Regions from separate parts of the Gottfriedia sp. NPDC056225 genome, predicted to be linked through region 2. Evidence: riboswitches for the same ligand, from Rfam matches in the RefSeq annotation. Region 2 holds a riboswitch; the other holds the start of a gene.
What was found. A riboswitch is a leader RNA that binds a small molecule or an ion and turns the genes downstream of it on or off. The one in region 2 is predicted to bind S-adenosylmethionine.
Positions count from the first base shown of each region.

Region 1: another riboswitch for S-adenosylmethionine. It lies ahead of ACFCYN_RS06560 (methionine ABC transporter ATP-binding protein); the one in region 2 lies ahead of ACFCYN_RS13715 (LLM class flavin-dependent oxidoreductase).

Region 1 is NZ_JBHJTJ010000006.1:58,785-62,205, forward strand. Features, by position in the region: gene metQ (methionine ABC transporter substrate-binding lipoprotein MetQ) at 1-395, opposite strand, end outside; gene ACFCYN_RS06555 (methionine ABC transporter permease) at 418-1,086, opposite strand; gene ACFCYN_RS06560 (methionine ABC transporter ATP-binding protein) at 1,088-2,101, opposite strand; SAM riboswitch class I at 2,239-2,350, opposite strand; gene ACFCYN_RS06565 (hypothetical protein) at 2,467-2,829, opposite strand; gene ACFCYN_RS06570 (thioredoxin family protein) at 3,032-3,355, opposite strand; gene ACFCYN_RS06575 (ribonuclease M5) at 3,371-3,421, opposite strand, start outside.
Region 2 is NZ_JBHJTJ010000019.1:11,937-15,357, forward strand. Features, by position in the region: gene ACFCYN_RS13710 (ATP-grasp domain-containing protein) at 1-489, opposite strand, end outside; gene ACFCYN_RS13715 (LLM class flavin-dependent oxidoreductase) at 505-1,554, opposite strand; SAM riboswitch class I at 1,767-1,873, opposite strand; gene ACFCYN_RS13720 (MerR family transcriptional regulator) at 2,202-2,618, opposite strand; gene ACFCYN_RS13725 (NAD(P)-dependent alcohol dehydrogenase) at 2,879-3,421, shown strand, end outside.

The DNA of each region.
Region 1 (3,421 bases), on a different contig from region 2:
ATGATAATTTTAGCTCCATCTGGTAGATCATCTAAGCTCTTATATTTTTTAGAGTAAACACCGATTGGCTCGATATGAATACCACCAGCGTTTTCAAATTTATAACCATTTTCTTTCATTTGAGACTCTAAATAAGGAATGTGTTGGAAATAGTTTGCATCTAATTCTTTTGAAGCTAATGCCTTATTTGGTAAAACATAATCTTGGAATTTAACAATTTTCAAGTTAATTCCTTCTTTTTTAAGAATTGGTTTAGCTTGTTCTAAAATAACTGCGTGAGGTACATTTGATGCACCTACTACTAATTCTTTATCTTTATTATTAGCACCACATGCTGCTAAAGATAATGCTAATACACCTGCTCCTAAAATTCCTGCGATTCTTTTGAATTTCACTGTCGTTTCCTCCCTAATATCATTAAGCTCTTTTATCTATTTTTGTTGTAATTAAATCACCAATAAATTGAAGAATAAATACGATTAATAAAATAATAATTGTCGCAACAAATGTCACTTCGTTATTTGAACGTTGGTATCCTTCCATAAATGCTAAGTTACCAAGTCCACCACCACCTACTACACCAGCCATTGCTGTATAACCAACAATCGCAATAGTAGTAACTGTTAAACCTGAGATAATTGCTGGTAATGCTTCTGGAATTAACACTTTTACGATGATTGTGAAAGTACTAGCTCCCATTGCTCTTGCAGCTTCAATTACACCTTTATCTATTTCACGTAAGCCGATCTCAACCATTCTTGCATAGAATGGTGCAGCACCGATAATAAGTGCAGGTAATGCTGCTTTTGCACCAAGCATTGAACCAAGAATAAAGATTGTAAACGGAATTAGTAAAATGATTAATATGATAAACGGTATTGAACGAAAAATATTTACAAACGCTGCTAGGATTGTATTAAAAAATTTATTTTCAAGAAGTTGGTCTTTACTAGTTAAAAATAAGAATAAACCGATTATTAATCCAAAAATAAACGTTGCCACCGCACCTATAACTGTCATAAATAATGTTTCTTGAGTTGCTATACGCATAGCTTCCCAATCAACATTTTGAAAAAGTTGTGTCATCTTATGCTACCTCCACTTCAACTTGTTTTGATTCTAAATAAGCAATTGCGTCTTTGATGTTATTTCTATCTCCAACAAGTTGAATTTTCATTGTCCCATAAGAGCCTTCAGCGGTTTGAACAATTTTTCCTTGTAAAATATTCACTTCAATTTCAAAGTGTTTTACTACTTCAGAAATATGCGGTTGGTCTGCTTGTCCATTTTTAAACGTTAGCTTGTAAGTATTATCATTCCCAACACTTTTAGAAATTACTTCATTGTCCAATTCTTCATCTGTGCCTTTAATTTGCTTTACAAATTTCTTCGTAATTGATTGTTTAGGATGTGTAAATACATCTACAACATGGCCTTCTTCTACAACTTGTCCATTTTCCATTACGGCAACTCGTTGGCAAATTTTTTGTATAACATGCATTTCATGTGTGATTAGAATAATTGTAATACCTAACTGCTTATTAATATTTGTAAGCAAAGCTAAGATTGAATCAGTAGTTTCTGGATCTAATGCAGAAGTTGCTTCATCACATAAAAGAACATCTGGATTATTAGCTAATGCTCTTGCAATTCCAACACGTTGCTTTTGTCCACCACTTAGTTCAGAAGGATAAGCATTTTCTCTTCCTTCAAGTCCCACTAGTTTGACTAATTCCTTCGCACGAGTAATGCTTTCCTGTTTAGGTACTTTAGCAATTTCAAGTGGGAAAAGTATATTTTCTAATACAGTTCTTGACCATAATAAATTAAAATGTTGGAAAATCATTCCTATCTTCTGTCTTGCTTTTCTTAATTGACTAGATGAACATTTCGAAATAGATTGACCATTAATAATAACCTCACCTGATGTTGGTGATTCAAGTCCATTTAGCATACGTAATAGCGTACTTTTCCCTGCGCCGCTATATCCGATCATGCCAAAAATCTCACCTGCACTAATCGTTAACGATACATTTTGTACCGCGGTAACTGTGCCTTTTTTACCCTTGTATATTTTACTTACATTATTTATTTGAATCATACTAGTTCTCCTTTCAAAACATTCTAACAACTCATTCTTCAATTTTTTGTAAGAACGTACTTTTTTAGTCGCATAATACAAAAAAACCTTTCAACTCACATGAGCAGAAAGGTTTTACATACAAAAAGTATTCCTTTCTCTCATCTCTCAAAGCAATTTGCTTTGCAGGAATTAGCACCATTTCAATGACGATCATTGACGGTTGCTGGGTTTCATAGGGCACAGTCCCTCCACCTCTCTCGATAAGAGTTAACTTACGATTATATAAAGTTGTCAACGTATTTTATAGCTTACTTACCAATATTCCTTAGTAAATACTGCTTGCTTTAACGTAATTCTCATTCTACAAACTTAGACACAAGTTGTCAACAATTTTCCAAAAGTTTTTTATCACTTTCTACACCTGTATATTGAAAAATTGTTTCAATCAGTAGTAATAAGCGGTAATTTCCGTCAAATGAAGCATCATTTAGTTTTAACAATAGACTTAATCTTTGCGAACCTGAATATAACGATTCCCATCCATCTTTTGTAAAGTTAACTCTAAGTTGAGGTATTGAGCGATCGATTACCTCAATAAAAGGTGCCTTTTTGCTAAATCTAACAAATAGTTTTTCATTTATTCCGTTAAACTCAACTATTTTTTCTTCAATTGGTAAAATAATTTGTAAATATTCTTTTTTTATAAATAAGTTTCTAGCTTGTCCAACCCACTCCTTAATTTCCATCTTAAACACCTCTTTTTGGATTCTTTAATCTATTTTCTCATAGATTAGAGGTGTGTTCTTTATATTTCGCTCGACATTTACTTGATAAAAATCTATTATTTAATATTTTTTCTACACCATTCAACTCATTTCCCGAGAAATATGTCTAAAAACAGGAAATAGTTTAAGGCAATTAAAAAAGAGCGCATCATTTCGTATGCACTCATCGTTTAATATATAAATTATATTTTTTTAACAGTTCATGTAAATATGGAACAGATTGGAAAGCGTAGATTTTTTGTTTCATTTCCCCATTTTCAAAAATAAGTAAACAAGGTACACTTTCGATCTTCCAGCTTTGAGCTTCCTCCACAATTTCATTAATATTTACCTTACTCATTGGTAAATTTGGCAGAATCTCGTTAACAATTTCTAGCATTTTTGATGCTACTTGGCATGTACCACACATTGCGGTATATATATATATCACGGTAGTCTCTTTTGACTGTATTCTTTGCATTAAATCTGTCTTTGTCCATTGCTGCATGATCATTATTCCTCTTTAATTTGTTCGTAAATAATCCGTAAATACTGAAATATCCGCTCCTAATAA
Region 2 (3,421 bases):
AGGCCCTTCCACATAAGCTTTTAATGCTTCTACACTATGGAATAATTGAACACCTAATCCTTTACCAGCACGATTATGCTTTGTGATAAATGACTGTCCTGCAAATTTTTCAGCCGCGTTAATAATATTTTGTTTTCCAACAGCTGCAATTGTTTTTGGCGTCTTTACACCATATTTATTTAATTCTAAGTATTGTAAAACCTTACTAACTTCTAGCTTTAAAGCGCTTGTTCCATTTAATACCGTACGCCCATGTGCCTCAAGCCAAGCTAATACTTGCCCTGTTAATTCAGCTGCAAAACGATGATCACGTGTATGAGAAGAAGCGCTCATTCGGCTGTAGAAGATTCCTTCTGGTGGTGCTACTGATAAATCAACCGTTCCTTCATCTAAGTGCCATTCTTCATAAGGAACACCTAGCTCCTCTAATCTTTTTGTTAAATGTAGTGTCCATTCACTATTTTCATGTATAACGTATACTTTGCTCATTTTCATATCCCCATTCTAGCTATTTATTAAACTACGTTTTTGTTCTACTAAAGGCATAACTTGCTTAGAAAAGCGTTCCATTTCCTCTAGTTGAGGAGAGAATTGTAATAATAGTAAGTCTAAGCCCGCTTCTTCGTATTGTAAAATTCGATCTGCAATTTGTTCAGGCGTACCAACTAAATTTGGTCTTAACCCACGATTTGAAACCGAATAATCTTGTAATTGTATTTGTTGCTCTAATTGTGATTTTGTTGTGAAATCTTTAAACCCTGCATAACCGCTTGATTCCTTTACGGATGTGATTTTTTCAAGCTCTGCAAAAGCTTCTTCTTCTGTATCGCGGCAAATAACATAAGCAGCCATACCGAAAGAACTAAATGGTGCATTAGTAGTTTGTTCACGGCGAACTTTCATATCATTTATTTTTCGAGCAATCTCTTCAACTGTTCCACCGTGCATCACATAAGCATCACATTTTTCAGCAATTGTTTGCTTACCTTTTTCACTTTCACCTCCAGCATAGAGCAGTGGATTAGGTCTTTGAACAGGTTTTGGAGCAAGCTTCGTTTCTTTTAAATTATAAAATTGGCCAGAATAATTGAAGGTTTCTTCTGTCCATAACCCTTTTAGAACATCAATAAACTCTTCAGTTCGCGCATAACGCTCATCGTGCTCTGTAAAAATGCCACCGTATTGACGCGCTTCTTCTGCCCACCAAGCAGAAACTACGTTTAACGTAAAACGGCCATTACTGATTTGATCGATATTTGCTGCCATTTTCGCTGTTACAGCTGGATTATGAAAACCAGGGCGTATTGCTGTCATAATTTCAATTTTTTCCGTCACTGCTGCTAGAGCAGCTGCAGTCGACCAAGCTTCAAGTGAATCATGTTCTGGTCCTTTTATATCATTTAAATATAATTCAGCTATTAAAGTAGTTGAGTAGCCCCATTTTTCTGCTGATTGAATAACTTCTTTAGCATAATCAAAGGTTGGTGGCATCTTTTCGTCGTCCACATTTCTTAACCATCCTCCAAAAATCGGTAACCAAAAACCATATTTCATTTCTATTCTCTCCCTTATTATTCATCTAAACAAGTTAACTATCAACTAAGCTTGCATTTTGTTTAAATAAAAAATTTTATAAAAGTAAGTTATAAAACAAATTCCTTAATATCTTGTAGAATGATTAAGAGATCCCCCCTGTAATTGAAAAGTATATAAAAACATAAAAAGCCTCTTTCATTCAGAAAGAGGCATCGGAAACGATTGTTTTCGACTTATCTATCAGAATGATTTCATTCTGCAGGAAGTGGCACCGTTCCTTTTCAAGGAGGTTGCCGGACGTCATAGGGCCTGATCCCTCGGTCACTCTCGATAAGTTTCTGTTATGTAATTTCATTAATTGAATAATAAATCCTAGTAAACTGATTGTCAATATCGGATTTTAAGTTCCTCTATATTGATAACGCTTTCATCGGTGTTGTTATTAGAAAAAATAAAATTTTATAAATTTTTTATAATATATAATAATTGTTCGTTTACGAGTTGAGATTTGCCTTTACATTTGTGTATATGTTTAGATTTTTGGAGTCATCGATCAACAACAAAATCAGGTTTACATACTGATCAAGTTTAAATTGATTAGTTGACTCAAAAAAATAATGACCACTAATTCATAACTCATTTATGAATCGGTGGGGGGCTTTTAGTTACTGACAATTCAAAGTTTCTTTTTTATTGTTTTTTAAAATATTTTCCGTTCCTGCTTCTAAAGCAATTTGATAATATGAACATTTGTACTCGATAATTTCCATAGTTTTTTTTAATTCTTCCATCTGTGCTTCTACATTCGCTTTTCTTTCCATAAACAAGTCATATCTTAGTTGTAATGTGGAATCTCCATCAGAACACCATTCTATGAAATTTTTAATTTCCTTTATTGGCATCCCTGTAGATTTCAGACACTCAATTATTTTTAACGCCTCTATATCAGATTCTTTAAAAACTCGTATACCACTGGTTGTCCGTTCCACAAAAGGCATAAGCCCTTCTTTGTCATAGTATCGCAAAGTATATACAGTAAGTTTCAATTCTTTTGCTACTTCCCCGATTGAATATGTTTTCAACACTTATCTTCCTCTCTTTATGATTTAGCCCCTGAGCCAACTCTATTATTATGAAGGGATTTTATCACGTTATTTTTTTTATGTCACAAAAAAGAAACTTGGATTCCTCAAAAAAATAATTTAATCGCTTGACCTAGAGTTAACTAGAGGGATTATGATGATGGTGCAAGAGAATAAATTTAAGGTAAATATCCAAGTAGAGTTTAACCTGAGTGATTTGTTTTGTTCTCTTTATAAATATTTTTTAGGAGGTTTTATTTATGATAACTGCAAAAGCAAGAGCTGTAGATGGTCCTGACAAGTCCTTTCGAGCTTCTGAGATTAAACGACGTGATCTTGATTTAAATGATGTTCTAATTGAAATAAAATACGCTGGAATTTGCCATTCCGACATTCATACTGCACATGGAGAATGGGGTCATGTGCACTACCCACTTGTACCGGGACATGAAATTGCCGGAATAGTAACGGATGTAGGAGCAGAGGTAGCGAAATACAAGGTTGGCGATCGAGTTGGTGTTGGTTGTATGGTTGACTCATGCGGCGATTGTGAAAACTGCCGTAAAGGAGAAGAACAATACTGTCTTAAAGGAAATACACCTACTTATGCTGGCGTTGACAAATATGGCGAGCCAACTCAGGGTGGTTACTCAACCCACATCGTTGTAACAGAAGATTTCGTGGTTAAAATACCTGATAACATTGAACTTGATGTTGCTGCACCATTACTTTGTGCAGGTATCACTACATATTCTCCATTAAACCATTGGGGAGCAGGGCCTGGTAAGAAGGTCGCTGTAATT